One region of the Sinomonas flava genome, then DNA from elsewhere that is predicted to be linked to it. Evidence: riboswitches for the same ligand, from Rfam matches in the RefSeq annotation. Region 1 holds a riboswitch; each other region holds the start of a gene.
The links. Region 1 has a riboswitch for S-adenosylmethionine ahead of ABD298_RS13070 (MFS transporter). Riboswitches for the same ligand answer to the same signal wherever they lie in the genome.
Positions count from the first base shown of each region.

Region 2: it holds a riboswitch for S-adenosylmethionine, as region 1 does, so the genes downstream of both, ABD298_RS18020 (hypothetical protein) here and ABD298_RS13070 (MFS transporter) in region 1, are expected to answer to the same signal.
Region 3: it holds a riboswitch for S-adenosylmethionine, as region 1 does, so the genes downstream of both, ABD298_RS04745 (aminotransferase class V-fold PLP-dependent enzyme) here and ABD298_RS13070 (MFS transporter) in region 1, are expected to answer to the same signal.
Region 4: it holds a riboswitch for S-adenosylmethionine, as region 1 does, so the genes downstream of both, ABD298_RS13775 (ABC transporter ATP-binding protein) here and ABD298_RS13070 (MFS transporter) in region 1, are expected to answer to the same signal.

Region 1 is NZ_BAAAQW010000006.1:372,566-376,930, forward strand. It holds gene ABD298_RS13060 (glycosyltransferase family 87 protein) at 1-731, shown strand, start outside; gene ABD298_RS13065 (sensor histidine kinase) at 788-1,807, shown strand; SAM riboswitch class IV at 1,891-2,006, shown strand; gene ABD298_RS13070 (MFS transporter) at 2,043-3,383, shown strand; gene ABD298_RS13075 (LLM class flavin-dependent oxidoreductase) at 3,380-4,365, shown strand, end outside.
Region 2 is NZ_BAAAQW010000014.1:112,071-116,435, forward strand. It holds gene ABD298_RS18005 (ABC transporter permease) at 1-36, opposite strand, end outside; gene ABD298_RS18010 (ABC transporter ATP-binding protein) at 36-833, opposite strand; gene ABD298_RS18015 (ABC transporter substrate-binding protein) at 836-1,846, opposite strand; gene ABD298_RS18020 (hypothetical protein) at 1,945-2,190, opposite strand; SAM riboswitch class IV at 2,226-2,337, opposite strand; gene ABD298_RS18025 (TetR/AcrR family transcriptional regulator) at 2,556-3,134, opposite strand; gene ABD298_RS18030 (NADPH-dependent F420 reductase) at 3,253-3,915, shown strand; gene ABD298_RS18035 (dihydrofolate reductase family protein) at 4,043-4,365, shown strand, end outside.
Region 3 is NZ_BAAAQW010000003.1:437,857-442,221, reverse strand. It holds gene ABD298_RS04755 (Nramp family divalent metal transporter) at 1-250, opposite strand, end outside; gene ABD298_RS04750 (class I SAM-dependent methyltransferase) at 374-1,138, opposite strand; gene ABD298_RS04745 (aminotransferase class V-fold PLP-dependent enzyme) at 1,207-2,628, opposite strand; SAM riboswitch class IV at 2,663-2,776, opposite strand; gene hisN (histidinol-phosphatase) at 2,853-3,674, opposite strand; gene rsgA (ribosome small subunit-dependent GTPase A) at 3,739-4,365, opposite strand, start outside.
Region 4 is NZ_BAAAQW010000007.1:97,836-102,200, reverse strand. It holds gene ABD298_RS13780 (aliphatic sulfonate ABC transporter substrate-binding protein) at 1-583, opposite strand, end outside; gene ABD298_RS13775 (ABC transporter ATP-binding protein) at 634-1,500, opposite strand; SAM riboswitch class I at 1,506-1,602, opposite strand; SAM riboswitch class IV at 1,745-1,856, shown strand; gene ABD298_RS13770 (flavin reductase family protein) at 1,898-2,380, shown strand; gene ABD298_RS13765 (oxygenase MpaB family protein) at 2,473-3,417, shown strand; gene ABD298_RS13760 (hypothetical protein) at 3,516-4,365, shown strand, end outside.

The DNA of each region.
Region 1 (4,365 bases):
GGAAGTACCGCCCGCTTCTGCTCACGGTCGCCGGCACGGCAGGGGCGTGGACTGCGGTGAACCTGCCGATCTTCCTCATTAACCCGCGCGGCTGGGGGTACTTCCTCGACTTCACCAGGGAGCGCCCCGCCGGTTTCTCCTCGATCTACTTCGCCTGGAACCTCATCGCCGAGCGGCTCCACTGGATCATGCTCGACGCCCCGGGCATCAACGCGATGGTCACCGTCTCGCTCGTGGTCCTGTGCGCGGTGATCGCCGTGATCGCGCTCCACGCCCCCCGGCGTCCGCGGCTCGCGCAGCTCGCGTTCCTCGTCGTGGCGGCGTTCATCCTGACGAACAAGGTGTACTCCCCGCAGTTCGTCGTGTGGCTCATCCCGCTGCTGGCGCTGGCGCGGCCCCGGTGGCGCGACTTCCTCATCTGGATGGCCGTCGAGGCCGTCCACTGGGCGGCCGTCTGGATGTACCTCGGGCAGTGGACCAGCGGGGGACCGCCCCAGAACAACATCGACTCGCCCTACTATGTCGGCGCGATCCTCGCGCACATGGGCGCGCTCGTGTACCTGTGCGTCAAGGTCGTCATGGACATCTACGACCCCGCGGGCGACCCGATCCGCCGCAGCCGGCAGGACGACCCGCAGGGCGGCGCGTTCGACGGCGCGCCAGACGTCGTCACCCTCGACAGCCTGCGCAGCTGGTGGGAACAGCGCCGGAAGGCCCCCGCCCGTCTCTGAGGAAGCTCCGGGCGATGTCCCCAGCGCGCGCGGGGGCCGCGGGTAGGCTCGGGGCCATGTTCAGCCGCTCAAGCCCCCCAGCAACGGCAGCCCAGACTCCCCAGCCTTCCCCAGATCCTCCCGCGACGCCGGCCGAGCGGGTCCTCCGGTGGCTTCCCACGGCACTGCACGTGGCCTTCGCGCTCCTGCTCCTGATCGGGACCGTCCGCGCCCTTGCCCCGGCTCCGGACGCAGCCGGGGCCGCACCAGGCATTGTGCTTCCCCTCGTCGGACTCCTCGCGGCGGCGTACGCGGCCGGGATCGTGCTCCAGAAACGGCCCGCGAAGGGCCTTCCCTTCGATCCGGCGCAGTACCGGCTGCACTGGCTCGCGGGGATGTGCGCGCTGTGGGCCGTGCTCGTGGCCGTCAGCACGGAGTTCGCCTGGGTCGCCATCCCATTGTTCTTCATCCAGCTTCAGCTCCCGCTCCCTCCGCAGCCGGCTATCGAGCGGCTGCCGGCCCCACAGCCCGCCTCAGGCGCGGAGCCCGCGCCCAACGCGCCCAGCGAGGCGCAGCCTGCGGTCGTCCAGCCTACAGAACCCGAACCCAAGCCGCCGCGGGAGGCCCCGATCCGGCAGCCGGCCGCGCAGCGCCAGGACCCCCGCCTTGCAGAGTCCCTCCGGACGCTGTGCGAGCGGACCACCGCCGCATCGTCAGCACGGGGAACGGGCCTCACCTGCCGCTTCGACCTCGAAGGGACCTCCCGCCCCCTGCCCGACAACGCAGAGGACGCGTTCCTCAAGGCCGCTCAGGCGAGCCTCGCGAACGTCTGGCAGCACGCGCAGGCGAGCACCGCCGTCGTGCGCCTGGCCTACCTCGAGGACGAGGTGACGCTCGAGGTCCGCGACGACGGCGCAGGCTTCGACCCGACGGATGCGGCCGCTGGCGCTGCGACTCGCGACAACGGGCTGCGCGCGCTGAGGGAGCGCGTCGAGGAGGCCGGCGCGACCATGGCGGTCGCCTCGGCACCGGGCGAGGGCACGCGTGTCACCGTGAGCATCAGTACGCCCGGCACGCCCAGCGCGGACACTCCCTGACCGGCACCGCGGCCCCGCAGTTTGCGCTTTGTGACGAGGCGCTTTGCGGGACCGCGGCCGGTCTCGGAACAATCCTGAAGAAGAATCAAGAGATCCGGTGGCAAGCCCTGGCTGGCCGGACGGCAACCCTCCTGCTGTAGCGGGGTGCTCCAGGTGAGGATTCGACGGCGTCGGCAGACCGGCGTCGTAAGTATGGCGCCCCGCGGAGCTGGACGCCGTGACACGAAGGACCTCCATGGCCACACAGCTGACCGCGCCCACCCGCGCAGGGCTCGGGGCGACCCTCCGCGCCAAGCGGCGCATCCTCGCCTCGGCGTTCGTCGGGACAACCATCGAGTGGTACGACTTCTACCTGTACGGCACGGCCTCCGCGCTCGTCTTCAACAAGCAGTTCTTCCCCGACGCCTCGCCGCTCGTCGGCATCCTCGCCTCGTTCGCGACGTACGCCGTGGGCTTCGTGGCGCGGCCCCTCGGCGGGGTGATCGCGGGTCACCTCGGCGACCGGATCGGCCGGAAGGCGCTGCTCGTGTGGTCGCTCCTGACCATGGGCGTGGCCTCGACCCTCATCGGCGTCCTGCCGAACTATGCCGCGATCGGCATCCTCGCCGTGGCCGGGCTCGTGCTGCTGCGGCTCATCCAGGGCCTCTCCGCCGGCGCGGAGTGGGGCGGCTCCGCGCTGCTCTCCGTGGAGCACGCCCCGGCGGGACAGCGCGGCTTCTTCGGCTCGTTCACGCAGGTCGGCTCCGCGGCCGGAATGCTGCTGGCCACCGGTGCCTACGCGCTCGCCCAAGCCTTCCTCACCACCGACCAGTTCCAGGCCTTCGGCTGGCGCATCCCCTTCCTCTTCTCGGGCGCCCTCGTGCTGGTGGGGCTGTGGATCCGTCTCGGGGTGACCGACGCCGAGGAGTTCACCGCCGTGCAGGAACAGGACCGCGTGGTCGCGCGGCCGGTGGTCCGGGTGCTCCGCGAGCACCCGCGCGGGATCCTCGTCACGGTCGGCCTGCGCCTGGTACAGCCGGCCATCTACACCCTCATGACCGTCTACATCCTCGGCTACCTCAAGGACCGCCGCGAGGACACGGCGTCGGGGCTCACCGCCATCCTCATCGTCTCGGCGATCGGCCTCTTCTCGGGCCCGTTCTGGGGCTGGCTCTCGGACCGGATCGGCCGCAAGCGGATCGCCGTGGGCGCCGCAATCGGCGTCGCGGTGCTCATCTGGCCGTTCTTCTGGTTCCTAGACCATGGGAACCTCGCGTTCCTGCCCCTCGTCCTTCTCGTGGGGATGAACATCCTGCACGACGCCATCTACGGCCCTCAGGCCGCGTGGTTCGCCGAGCAGTTCCCCACCGAGCTGCGCTACTCGGGCGTTTCCTTCGGGTACCAGGTCGGCACCGTCCTCTCCGCTGCGATCACCCCGCTCGTCGCTGCCTCGCTCCTGCAGGCCGGCGGCGGCCAGCCGTGGCTCGTGTGCGGCTGGTTCGTGTTCCTCGCGATTCTCACCACCGCCGCTGCGCTTGCTGCGAAGGACCCGGCCCGGGGACGCGCTGCCCAGACCGCACTCACGGAGGCCTCATGACCAAGCCGCTGCTCCTCAACGCGTTCGAGATGCTCGTGCCCGTGCACCAGTCGCCCGGGCTATGGCGTCACCCCGACTCGGGGGCCCACCGATTCGCGGAGCTCGGGTACTGGACCGACCTCGCGAAGGCACTCGAGGACGGCGGGTTCCACGGAATCTTCTTTGCCGACATCCTCGGCCAGTACGACGTCCACGGGGGCTCCGCCGACGCCGCCGTGCGGGGCGGCGTGCAGTATCCGACGCTGGATCCGCTGCTCATCGTCTCGGCCCTCGCGGCCGCCACGGAGCGGCTCGGCTTCGGGGTCACGGCCTCGGTCACCTACGAGCACCCGTACCTGCTCGCCCGCAAGTTCGGCACGCTCGACCACCTCACGGGTGGGCGCGTCGGGTGGAACATCGTGACCTCGTACCAGGAGTCGGCCGCAAGGAACCTCGGCCTCGACACCCAGATCCCGCACGACGAGCGCTACGACCGCGCCGAGGAGTTCATGGACGTGGTCTACAAGCTCTGGGAGGGCTCCGTGGACGACGGGGCGGTGGTCGCGGACGCCGCGGCCAACGTGTTCGTGGACCCCGCCGGGGTGCGGGGGATCGGGCACGACGGCGACGTGTACCGGGTGCCCGGGCCGGCCCTCGTCGGGCCGTCCCCGCAGCGGACGCCGCTCCTGTTCCAGGCCGGGGCCTCGGCCCGCGGGCGCGCCTTCGCGGGGCGGCACGCCGAGGCCGTGTTCTTCGCCGCCTCCACGCCGGCCCAGGCGCGCAAGTACACGGACGGGCTCCGCGCCGAGCTGGCCGCCGCCGGGCGGGCCCCGGAGTCGGTCAAGGCCTTCAACATCGCCACGGTGATCGTGGCCGAGACCGACGAGGCTGCCGCGGCGAAGCTCGCCGACTACGAGGCGCACGTGGACACCGATGCGGCGCTGGCACTGTTCGCCGGCTGGACCGGCCTGGACCTCTCCGGCCTCGACCAGGACGCGCCCCT
Region 2 (4,365 bases), on a different contig from region 1:
TTCGGCGGGCCGGAAGGGTGCGGTGAGCGTGCTCATCAGGCGGGGATCCTTTCTGTGGTGGCGCGGCGGACCTCGTCGTGCAGGAGGTTCCAGACCTCGTGGCGGTACTCCACGAAGGCGGGGTGCGAGCGGATGTCCGCTTCGTCGTCGTGGTCCGGGAGGCGGATGTCCACCAGGGCCTTGAGGCGGCCCGGGCGGGAGCTGAGGACGGCGACCCGCTGTCCGAGGTAGACCGCCTCCTCGATGCCGTGGGTGATGAACACGATCGTCTTGCCGGTGGCTCGCCAGATCCGGAGCAGCTCGCCCTGGAGCTGCTCGCGCGTCTGGGCGTCGAGCGCGGCGAAGGGCTCGTCCATGAGGAGGATGTCGGGTTCGAACGCGAGGCTGCGGGCAATCGCCACGCGCTGCTTCATGCCGCCCGAGAGCTCGTGGGGGTAGCGGTCCTCGAAGCCGGCGAGCCCGACGAGGCCGAGGTAGTGGGTGGCCCGCTCGGCCCGTTCGCCCCTGCCCAGCCCTGTCCCTTCGAGTCCGATCGAGACGTTCTGGGAGGCAGTGCGCCAGGGGAAGAGGGCGTACTGCTGGAACACGACGGCCCGGTCCCGCCCGGGGCCGGTGATCGGCGTGCCGTCCACGAGGACTTCACCCGAGGCGGGTCTCGTGAGGCCGGCAAGCAGATCCAGGAGGGTGGTCTTGCCGGAGCCGCTCGGTCCGACCAGGGTGAGGAATTCGCCGTCCTGGACGTCGAGGGTGAGGCTGTCGAGGGCCGTCAGGGTCCCTCCGCCGCGGACCTGGAAGTGCTGGCTGACGCCGCGCAGGCTGATCTTAGGGGTCATGGTCATCCCTTCGCGAGATCGTTGAATTCGTTGGTGTAGTACTTGGACGGCGTGATGGGCCCACCCACGATCCCGGCCCTGTTCAGCCAGGCGTCCCAGCGGGTGAAGTCCGTGTCGGTGATGATCCCGGCGCGGGGTACGCCCACGCTCTTCCAGTACTTCAGGTTCTTGGTGCTCTCGCCGCGGTTGCGCTTCTCGATGATCTGGGTGAAGCGCTCGATCACGGTCTCCCGCGGAGTGGTGCGCTCCCACTCGATGGCTTTGGCGACGCCGGTCGTGAACGCGCGCACCGTGTCAGGGTTCTTGGCGATGAAATCGCTGCGGAAGACGTACTGTCCTCCGGCGAAGGCCCCGAACAGGGCGTAGTCGCTGAAGAGCGAACGCAGGCCGCCTCCGGCGACGGCGTTGTCCTGGAGGACTCCCCCCAGCACGCCGACGTCGACCTGCCCGCGGCGGACCGCTTCCTCAGTGTCGTTGGGTGGGAGGACCACCAGCTGAACCTGCCTGATCTCCTCGGGGGTCAGCCCGTTCTTCTCGAGCCAAGTGTCGAGGACGGCCTCGGAATGCGCCCCGAGAGTGTTGACGGCGACCTTCCTGCCGATGAGGTCACGGGCGGTGCGGATCGGGCTGTCGTCCTTGACGTAGAAGCCGTTGAAGGTCTTCTCGTCCTCGCCGTAGTAGTTCACGACCGCCTTCACGGGGGCGCCGGCTTCGGCGAGCTTGACCACGGCGCCGGTGAAGGCGCCGCCGAAGTCCGTCTGGCCGGTCGCGGCGGACTGGATGTCCTGGGGCCCGCTGGTCGTGTTGCCCACCCAGACGAGCTTGACGTCGCCGAGGAAGCCGAGATCCTGTGCGAGTTCGGGGAGGGTGACGTTGTTCGCGGATCCCTGGTACCGCAGCTCGGTGGTCTCCTGACCTGCGCCTGTGGCGGCGGCAGGGCCTGAGCAGGCCGAAACGGCCGCGGCGAGGACGGCTGCCAGCGCGGCTCCGGCAATGGATGCAAGTGTTTTCATCGGGTTTTCCTAGGGTTTCTGGGCGCACGGAGGCAGCCCTCATGGGCGCAGCGGCACTCCGCGCGCGATAAGGAGAAAAGAGAAAGAACCTGGGCGCGCTACTTGGCCCGGTACTCGTGGTTGGTCAGAGGAAGGAAACTCCCCGGACACCACGGGCCCACAGCCTGCCCGGTCAGGATGAGGCGGTGCCCCGCGTCCACCCGCTGCCAGCGGCGACACTCGAGGTGCGGGACGTCGTCGGCCGCCGCGGCGAAGGGGACGACGGCGATGCCAGCGGCCCAGTGCCCCATGGCGCGGGGCACGTCCGCGCCGCCGACGGCCTGCTCCCCGATGGTGACAGTCATGGTGGTCCAATCCCCCGGACGCCCGCGGTTCGCGGGCGCCGTACTTGCCGCGGATGGCCACCGCGGCCGGATCTTCATCTGGGGCACCCCACTACGGGAGAGGGTTGCCGCCCGGCCAGCCAGAGCTTCACGCCGGGACTCTTGATCCTGGGCCCGAATCTACGGAACCCCACCAGTCCCGTCTATCCATCTCCGTAACAACGACCCGTGACGTCGCGGTGGGCAACAGCGCGCCCTAAAAGGTCACATTGCCTCCGGCCCACATGACCCTCGATGACGAAACGACTGAGTATCGAAGGCATACATCCACGACGACGGCTTGGCGGTGTTCCGGTCAGCTCAGGGACCTGCACGCCGGATACGCGTCAGCGCTGCGGGCAGGCCTCGTCGATGAGCCGCCGGGCCAGACCGAGCGCGCGGTTGCCGTACGTGCGCCCATCGAGGACCGCCGCGGTGGCGTAGGCGCCGTTCAGCACGATCAGCAATTCCTCGGCCAGGAGGCCGGGATCTTCGGCGCCTGCCTGCTCGGCAAGCGTGCGGAGCCAGTCACGCACCCTCTGCTTGTGGTCGACGGCGACACGGTGCGCAGGGTGGTCGCCCTCGGGGAACTCGGTATTCGTGTTCAGCATGGGGCAGCCCCGGTACCCCGCCCCAGCGGTGTCCTCCGCGAGGACCTCGAACACTGCGCTGAGCTTCTGCCGGGGGTCCACATACTCGGCCGCGGCCTGCTCCATGCGCTCGAACCACGCGTCGGCACCGCCTCGGACATAGGCGGTGGCCAGAGCGTCCTTGGTGGGGAACTGCCGGTAGACCGTGGCGTTCCCAACGCCGCACTCCTTCACGACAGCGTCCATGCCCACCGCGCGGATCCCCTGCTGGTAGTAGAGGCGCGTGGCCACCTCCAGGATGTTGCGCCTGTTCTCTTCAGCCGTCCGCCGCGTCACCGCGATCTTCCTCCTCGTGCCGTCCGTGCCCTTCCAGCTTGACAGACGGACCGATCCGTCACAAATAATAGACGGAACGATCCGTCACATCGAACGGATGGCGACTCGAAGGAGCACCATGAAGATCGCAGTACTCGGCACCGGCATGGTCGGGCGCGCCCTCGCGGCCCGCCTCGCCGAGCTCGGCCACGCCGTCACCATTGGCACCCGCAACCCGGACGAGACCCTCGCCCGTACCGGCGACGACGCGTTCGCCGCCTGGGCTGCGGCGAACCCGGCCGTGGGGCTCGCCGCGTTCACCGACGCCGCCTCGGCCGCCGAGCTCGCCATCAACGCCACCAGCGGCGGAGCAGCCCTCGAGGTCCTCGCACTGGCAGGCCAGGAGAACCTCACGGGCAAGGTCCTCGTCGACATCGCGAACCCGCTGGACCTCAGCGCCGGCATGCCGCCGACACTGTTCGTGAAGGACACCGACTCGCTCGGCGAGCAGATCCAGCGCGCACACCCCGACGCGCTCGTGGTGAAGACCCTCAACACGCTCAACGCGTCCCTCATGGCGGACCCCGCCAAGCTGGGCGAGGCCAGCACTGTGTTCGTCTCCGGGAACGACGCCGCGGCGAAGGCCACCGTGTCCGGGCTCCTGGCGGAGATGGGCCACCAGGACATCATCGACCTCGGCGACATCACGACGGCCCGCGGCACCGAGATGCTCCTTCCCGTGTGGCTGCGCCTGTGGGGCGCTCTTGGGACGCCGGAGTTCAACTTCAAGATCGTCCGCTGACTGGGCGCCTCCTCGCCCAGCGGGAGCCCGAGCGGCACAATGGCACTGGATGACAAGGCCCCGGGGCTGCGGTGGGGCCGCGTCGCCGCGCTGCCTCGTCACTCCCCCACCCCCGAAGGAGCCACACATGGCCGTTCGCCTCGACCTCAACATCTCCCTCGACGGCTACGCGTCGACCGCCGACCAGACGCCGGAGAACCCGATGGGCGAGGACTGGGCGCGCCTCGTCGCCGCATACACCGGCACCAGGACGTTCCGCGAGCGGGTCCTCGGCGACCGCTCCGGGGAGGGCACCACCGGTGTCGACGACCGCTACGGGGCGGCCTACTTCGAGGGCATCGGCGCCGAGATCATGGGCGCTGGGATGTTCGGCCTGCACACGTTCCCGGACAATCCGGACTGGCGCGGATGGTGGGGCGACGAGCCGCCGTTCCACGCGCCGGTCTTCGT
Region 3 (4,365 bases), on a different contig from region 1:
TGGTGCGCCCGGTGACGACTCCGAGCTTGGCGGACTGGTACTGGATGAGCATGGCCATGGCGTTCGCGATGACGAGGACCCACACGAGCAGATAGCTGTAGCGCGCCCCTGCAGTCAGGTTCGCCGCGACGTTCCCAGGGTCGACGTAGGCGACGGAGGCGACAAACGCCGGCCCCAGAGTTCCCAGGAGCATGATCCACCGGGAGCGCGACCCCGGGGTCCGCTCGGTCGCCTTCAAGGTCCTGCTCACCCTTCAGCCTCTCTGCTGCGCGCTCCCGGGGCTGTTCGCCGCACCGGAGACCCGTTTTTCGGTCTGCCTAAACTGTAGGCGCCGCCGGGGGAGGACGGCAAGGTGGCCGCGACCGGCCCGTTCCTAGGAGACGGAAGGGACGGCCCGCCAGACTTGCGTCAGGTAGGGGAGTGCGAGGGCTTCGCCGGGAGCGTGCCCGAGGTGCTCGTGGAGGTACCACGCGAGGTTCGACTCGACTTTGGCGCGGTGCCGCGCGTCGGCACGGAGGTAGTAGCTGCGCGACTTCGTGAGGTCCACGATGCCCTCCGGCGTGATGGGGTCCTCCCACCGGATGACAGCAGACTCCCAGCCGGTGAGCTCGGGGCCCGACGGCGGGTGGTAGCCGGGCTTGTGGACGTCGCCGGCGTGCATGATGCGGGAGAGCCGGTGGACCCACGGCACCGTTGTGTCGAGCTGGTTCCAGATGAGGCCGACCCGTCCCCCGGGGCGCAGGAGCCGCACGGCCTCCCGCGTGGCAGCCTCGGGGTCGAACCAGTGCCAGGCCTGGGCGGCGACGACGAGGTCCGCACAGCCGTCGGGAAGACCCGTCGACTCGGCAGGCGCGACGATGCAGTGCACGCCCGCGTATCGGCGGCCCAGTTCGGCGAGCATGTCCGCGGACGGGTCCACCGCGGTGACCCCGAGCCCATGCCGGGCTAGGAGGCCCGTGAACTTGCCCGTGCCGGCCCCGAGGTCGACGGCGGTCTCCGCGCCGTCGGGGACGAGCCACGCGACCGTCTCCGCCGGGTACCCGGGCCGGACCCTCTCGTAGTGCGCCCCGCCGGCCTCGAACGCGCTGGCGAGCTCGCGCCGTCGTGCGTCGTCCAGCTTCGGCCCGCCGCGTGCCATTCCCTGCCTCCCTCGTGGACTGCCGAGCCCACTCTATTCCGGCGTGCGAAGCGGCGCCGCCGTGGAAGTCAGGAGTCCGTGAGACAGGGGGCTGCGCCCGCGGTGCCTGGAGTGTTGGGGGCCCATGCGGGGAAGGGCCGCGAGTCGTGGGCGGGCACCCACCGGCCGGCGTCGACCGCGTAGTCGATCCCGAGCCCGTCCTCGACGAGCCCTCGCACTCCCGCCACAAGGCGCTCGACGTCCTCCAGCCGGGACCCGACCCCGAAGCTCGCGCGCAGCGAGCCCGACGGCAGGCCGAGGCGCTTCAGGAGCGGGTGCGCGCAGAACCGGCCGTCGCGCAGCCCCACGCCGTGCTCTGCCGAGAGGCAGGCGGCCACCAGCCCGGCGTCGTGCCCGGCCACCGAGAAGTTCACGACGCCGATCGCCTCCTTGGAGTCGTCGAACAGCCGGTGGACGGTGACGCCGTCGATCTCCGCGAGCCCCTCCAGGAGCGCGGCACGCAGCTGCTGTTCGTGCCGCTGCCACGCGGCCTCGTCGAGGGAGCCGAGGACCTCGGCCGCCCGGGCGAGGGTGGCCGCCCCGAGGACGTTGGGGGAGCCGGCCTCGTGCCGGGCCGGACCGTCCGCCCAGGTGACCGCGTCGAGGCGCACCTCCCGCACGGCGCCGCCTCCGGCAAGGTGGGGAGTGCCGGCGTCGAGCCAGTCGGCGCGGCCCACGAGGACGCCGCTGCCGAACGGCGCGTAGAGCTTGTGGCCGGAGAACGCGAGGTAGTCGATCTCCCCGGATGTTCCTGCGGCAGCCATGTCGATCCGGCGGTGCGGAGCCAGCTGGGCCGCGTCGACGACGATCCGGGCACCGTGCTCGTGCGCGATCGCGGCTAGTTCGGCGATGGGGAGGACCTCGCCCGTGACATTGGAGGCGCCCGTGACGGCGAGGAGGCCCACGCCGCCGTCGGACAGCGAGATCCGGACCCGCTCGAGCGTCTCGGCCAGGCTGGGCGCCGCGACGACGCTGCGGTGCGGGCGCGCCTGCCAGGGCAGGAGGTTTGCATGGTGCTCGATGTCCAGGTACAGGACCTCGCTCCCGGCCGGGACGCATCCTGCCAGAAGGTTGAGGGAGTCCGTCGTGTTGCGCGTGAACACCACCGCGTCGTCGGGCCGGGCCCGGACGAACCTGCGGACGGTCCCGCGGGCGTTCTCATACAGGCTCGTGCTGATCTGCGAGGCATACCCCGCACCCCGGTGGACGCTCGCGTAGAACGGCAGTACGTCGGTGAGATGGTCGGCAACGGCAGCGAGCGACGGGGCGGAGGCCGCATAGTCGAGATTGGCGTACCGGACCTCGTCCCCGCCCACCAACGGCGCCCGCAGGTCGGCGCCCACGACGGCGAGCAGCGGCTCGAGCGCGTCGGCGTACCGGTGGGGCGGGGCGGCGCTGGTGCCGACGGCTGTGTCGACGGCGGGCAGCAGGGAGGGCGGGACAGGGCTCATCGGCATTCCTCGTGACCGTGAGGGACCCGTGGCGGGTCCGCGCTTGCCGGGTCCGCTCCGGACCGGCCTGGTCGTCACCCGGGGCACCCCGCCGCGGTGGGAGGGTTGCCGGCCAGCAAACCGGGGTTTAGCGCTGGCACTCGTGACCTGTCCACGAGACTAGGCCACGGGGTGCGGAGGGTGCATCCGTGGCCGTCGAGCGTGTCGCATTGTGACAGCGCGTGTCAGGGCGCCTCCGAGACCGGCTCGCGCTCGGCGTGGAGACGACCGAGGACCTCCGAGTGGAGGATCCCGTTGGTCGCGAGGGCGTTCCCGCCCCACGGGCCGTCCTCCCCGTCCAGGGACGTGAAGCGCCCGCCCGCCTCCTTCACGATCGGGACCAGGGCCGCCATGTCGTACAGGGCGAGCTCGGGCTCGGTGGCGATGTCGACAGCTCCCTCCGCGACGAGGCAGTACGACCAGAAGTCCCCGTACGCTCGCGTCCTCCACACGTCCTCGGTGAGGCCGATGAAGCCGTCGAGGCTCCCGCGCTCCTTCCATCCCGAGAGCGAGGAGTACGAGAGCGAGGCGTCCTCGAGCCGCGCCACATTGGAGACCTTCAGCCGCGTCGCCGAGGCGAGCGAGCGGCCGGTATAGGCGCCGGCTCCCTTCACCGCCCACCACCGGCGGCCGAGGGCTGGCGCGCTCACCACGCCCATGACGATCTCGTCGCCGTCCGCCAGGGCGATGAGGGTGGCCCACACGGGCACGCCGCGGACAAAGTTCTTCGTGCCGTCGATCGGGTCGATGATCCACCGCCGCGCCCCGTGCCCCGTCGTGCCGAACTCCTCGCCGACCACGGCGTCCCGAGGCCTGGAGCGGGCAAGCTGGCCGCGGATGGCCTCCTCCGCCGCCCGGTCCGCGTCCGTCACCGGCGTGAGGTCGGGCTTCGTCTCGACCTTGAGGTCGAGGGCCTTGAACCGCTCCATGGTCTGGGCATCGACCGAGTCCGCCAGCACGTGGGCCAGCCGGAGGTCGTCGTTGTACGTCTCGGGCGCTTGCGTCATGGACCCCACGCTATCGCTTCGCGCCCTGCCGGAGCGGGAGGCTCCGCCTGGAAGAGGGGGCCCGCTACGCGCCGAGCTCCTTGGCGTCCTGCGCCTCCTCGCGCGAGCCGCTGCCGAGCAGACGGCGCAGCGACGCGAGGCGGGCCGGACCGGCGTCGCCCGCATTGCCCTCGGCGACCCACGCGTCGAGCCCGCAGCCGACAGCCGCGGCGTCGTGGCGGCAGCCCCGCTCGCACGCCGCGGTGCCGGGCTCGAGGTCGGCGAAGGCGCGCAGGATCCGGTCCGGGTCCACGTGCGCGAGGCCGAACGACCGAATCCCCGGGGTGTCGATGATCCAGCTCCCCGGCGGGGCCTCGGAGAGGCGGAGGGCAAGCGCCGACGACGAGGTGTGCCGCCCGCGCCCGGTCACGGCGTTCACGCCTCCGGTGGCCCGGTCAGCGCCGGTGAGCGCGTTGACCATGGTCGACTTGCCCACACCCGAATGGCCGAGCAGCACCGTCACGTGCCCGTCGAGTTCCGCGCGCAGCTCCGCGACGGCCTCCGCGTCGAGCCGGGCCGAGGAGCCGTCAGCCCCTCGCGCATCGATGCCGGCGCCCGCTGCGGCCTCGTCGGCCGGGGCCCCGTCCGTCTCGGCCGTGCGGCTCACGACGACGGTCAGCGGCAGGTGCTCGTACGTCGCCAGGAGCGGGGC
Region 4 (4,365 bases), on a different contig from region 1:
CCTCGACCGAGCCGTTCTCCAGCGCCGTGCGGCCGTCAGCGTGCTGGAGGTTCTGGACCGTCACGTCGGACTGCTTGAGCCCGTTGGCCTCGAGGGCCTGCAGCAGGAAGAAGTACGGGTCGGTGCCCTTCGTCGCGGCGATCTGCCTGCCCTTGAGGTCCGCCACCGAGGAGATCTTCGAGTCCTTGCCGACCACGAGCGCTGCCCACTCCGGCTGGGAGTAGAGGCTGATCGCCTTGATGGGCGAGCCGTTCGCGCGGGCCAGGAGGGCGGCCGAGCCGGCGGTGGAGCCCACGTCGACGGCACCGGCGCGGAGGGCTTCGTTGGCCTTGTTCGAGCCAGCGGACTGGACCCAGTTGACGCCGACGCCCGAGGGCTTGAGGGCCTCCTCGAGCCAGCCCTTCTCCTTGATGACGACCGACAGCGGGTTGTACGTGGCCCAGTCGATGTTCAGGGTCCCGGCCGCCTTCGCAGCGGGCGCCGAGCCGCCGGAGCCCTCGCCGGCGCATGCGCTCAGACCGAGGGCGGCGGCGCCGAGGCCGAGGGCAAGGAAGGAGCGACGGGACGAGTGCAGGGCAGGCATGGGAAACCTCTTCTTGCGGGTGCGGGTGCGGGTGGAGTTGCAGGGGAAAGTCAGTGGTGGTGCGTGTCCACGCCGAGCGTGGACAGGAGGGTGCCGCGGAGGCGGGCGAGCTCGGCGTCGGCGCGGTCGCGTGGGCGCTCGCCCGGGACGTCCAGGACGTGCTGGATCGTGGCGCCGGGCACGCCGTCCTCGGAGCCGAGCACCACGACGCGGTCGGCGAGCTGGAGCGCCTCGTCGACGTCGTGGGTCACGAGCAGCACCGTCGTGGGCTCGGCCTCGTGGACGCGCAGGAGGAGGTCCTGCATCTTCAGCCGGGTGAGCGCATCGAGGGCGCCGAACGGCTCGTCCAGGAGCAGCACCCCGGGGCGCCGGGCCAGGGCACGGGCCAGCGAGGCCCGCTGGGCCATGCCGCCGGAGATCTCGCCCGGGCGGTACGCCGCGCAGTGGGTCAGGCCCACGAGGGCCAGGAGGCGGTCGACGGCGGCGCGCCCCTCGCGCTTGTCGGTCCCCTTAGGCAGGCCCAGGGCGACGTTGTCGTGCACGCTCAGCCAGGGCAGGAGCCGGGGCTCCTGGAAGCCAACGGCGCACAGGGGCGAGATGCCGCTGCTCGGCGCCCCGCCCACGAGAAGTTCCCCGGTCGCGGGGGCGTCGAGTCCGGCGGCGATGCGTAGCAGCGTGGACTTTCCCGAGCCGCTCGGGCCCAGCAGGGCCACGATCTCACCCGGGGCCAGCGCGAGGTCGACGTCGCGCAGGACGTGGGTCACGCCGTCGTGCGCGCCCGTCCCGGGGTGCCGGCCTCGGCGGGCGGCGAAGGACTGGGCGACGCCGCGGAACTCCAGCGAGGCGGCGCGGGGCGCGGCGAGGGCGGAACCGCGGTGGGTGGCCTCGGAAGTCGGCTGGGCCAGGGCAGAAGGCATGTGCATCTCCATCGGTTCTGGCGGTAGCACCTGTGGCCCCTGCGGGGGCCATGGTTGCTGCGGCGTCACGGAGCCAGATCTCTCGGCCGCTCGGGATGGTCACTTCACATTTCACGTAAAGAACGCCCGCCGTGCAAAACCAGAGGTCGGGGCGTGCGTAACAAATGACAATGTGTCCGCGTGTTTCCACCGCTCGCGGATACGTTGGACGACCGGTGGATTCCTTCCGTACTGTGAGGGACAGGATCAAGAGTCCCGGCGCGAAGCTCTGGCTGGCCGGGCGGCAACCCTCTCCCGTAGTGGGGTGCCCCAGATGAAGATCCGGCCGCGGTGGCCATCCGCGGCAAGTACGGCGCCTGCGAACCGTGGGCGTCCGGCCGACTAGCTGGAGGAGCCCATGACAGCGACACCCCTCGACCTCGTGACGGGCGCGGACCTGCGCCGCGCCATGGGGCACTGGGCCACGGGCATCGCCGTCATCACCACCTCGGACGGCGGCGCGATCGCAGGCCTCGTGAGCAACTCGTTCACGTCGATCAGCCTCGACCCGCCGCTCGTCTCGTGGGCGGTGGACAAGAAGTCGAGCTCATTCGAGATCTGGAACCGCACCGACAACTACGCCGTGCACATCCTGTCCGAGTCCCATCGGGACCTCGTGGCACGGTTCGCGGCGAAGGGGACGGACAAGTTCGCGGGACTGGCCTGGGAGCCCGGGACGCTGGGTTCGCCGATTGTGGCCGACGACGTCCCGCACCTCGAGTGTCGCCTCTGGCAGCGGGTGGACGCGGGGGACCACGTCATCCTGATCGGCGAGGTGGTCAGCGTCTCGGATCCGGAGGAGTTCGTCCCCCTGACCAACCACGTGTACTGGGCAAAGTAGACCGACGGCGCATCAGCGCCAGGCAGCCGGGGCCCCGGCTCCCCTTGACCGGAGGGGGCCCCGGCCAGCCAACCCGCCGGTACGCTGGATGAGTGACCACCGGTCTCAACGACACGCTCATCGGCCCGCTGCGGCGCCGCCTCCTGACGACCTTCTCCGGCCAGTCCGAGGGGAACCTGGCCTGGGAGGAAGCCCTCGAAGAGGGCGACGACGCCGGGTACTTCGCGCCTGACTCCGCGGTCTGGGCCGTCCACGGGGGCATGACGCCCATCGCCGCCGGCATCCGCGCCCTGCTCACGCAGGCCCTGCACCCGGGCGTGCTCGCCGGTGTCGTGGAGCACTCGAACTACCGCGCCGACCCCCTCGCGCGGCTCGCCGGCACGATCCGCTGGATCTTCACCGTCACCTACGGGGACACCGCGGCCGCCCGCCGTGCGTGCGCGTGGGTGCGTAAGCGGCACGTGCCCGTGGAGGGGGAGTTCGTCACGGGCCACGGCACGCACGAGCACTACTCCGCCAATGACTCCACACTGGCCGAGTGGGTCCACCTCGCCTTCACGGACGCGTTCCTGCGGGCGTACGAATCGCTTGCCGGGCCGGTTCCCGGGGGCGCGGACCGCTACGTGGGGGAGTGGGCCGTGGCCGGGGAGCTCATGGGGGTGGCCGACCCACCGCGCACCGCGTCCGCCCTCGTCGAACGGATGGAGGCGTACGACACCGCCGGGCAGCTTGCCGGCGGACCGCGCCTGGCCGACGTGGTCTCGTTCCTGCGCCGGCCGCCGCTCGACCCGCTGCTGCGCCCGGGCTACGCCGTGCTGTTCAACGCGGTGGTCGCGGGGATGCCGCAGCGGCACCTGGACCTGCTGGGGCTCGTGCGCCCCCGCCTCGGGCCGGTGCCGCTCCCGGTGACGGGCGCCGCGAAGGCGACCCTCGCCGTCGTGGGTCGGGCCCTCGACCCGATGTCGCCGAGTGAGGCGGCCGCGCGCCGTCGTCTGGCCCGCCTCGGCGTCCTCCCCGGTCCATCGACTGCTCCGTAAGTGTCGTTCTGGGGCCTCAAAACGACACTTGCGGAGCAGTCGATGAGGGGGTGTGGATAACTTCTGCCGCCTTGTCCCGATTCTGCTCTCATGAGGGCATGAAGACCCCGCGGCGTCTCCCCCAGCAGCTCTCCGGACGGCCCTTCACGGTGGCCGAGGCCGCCCACGCCGGGGTCAGCAAGGGCAGGCTGCGCCACCGGAGCCTCCGGCCCCTGGGCCGCGGGATCAGGGGACAGGGCACGACGGCGGCGCTCACCTTGGGCGCGCGGGTCCGCCCGTTCGTCGAGGTCAACGAGCAGTGCGCGGCCTCCCACGCGACGGCCGCAGAGCTCCATGGCCTCCCAACCCGGAAGCGGGGGCTGGGTGAGGACGAGGTCTTCCACGTGATCCGGCCCGAGGGGGCAGCGCACCTGAAGCGGCCGCACGTCGTCGTGCACCGGGCGAAGCTCCTGCCCGGCGAGACCATGCTCGTCGGAGGCATCCCGGTCACGAGCCCTGCCCGGACCTGGCTCGACCTGGCTGAACGGATCACGCTGGATGAGTTGGTCGCCGTGGGTGACGCCTGCGTCCGGATCCCGTATCCCGAGCTGGAGGGCCGCGAGGAGCCGCACTGCACGGTGGGAGACCTGCGGGACATCGTCGCCCGGCATCGGGGCAAACGGGGGATCCGCAAGGCGCGGCTGGCCCTCGCGCTGATCCGGGTCGGCTCGGATTCGCCGCAGGAGACGGCGCTGCGGCTCGCCCTGCTGCGCGCGGGCCTTCCGGAGCCGGTGCTCAACGCCCGGATCGTGGGAAAGCGTGGGCAGCACGGCCCGAAGCCGGATATCGGCTACCCCGAGTACGGCGTCGGCGTCGAGTACGAGGGCGAGCACCACGGGACGGAGCCGCAGATCGTGCGGGACATCGCCCGTTCCGAGAGCTATGACGATGTCGGCTGGGCCGAGGTGA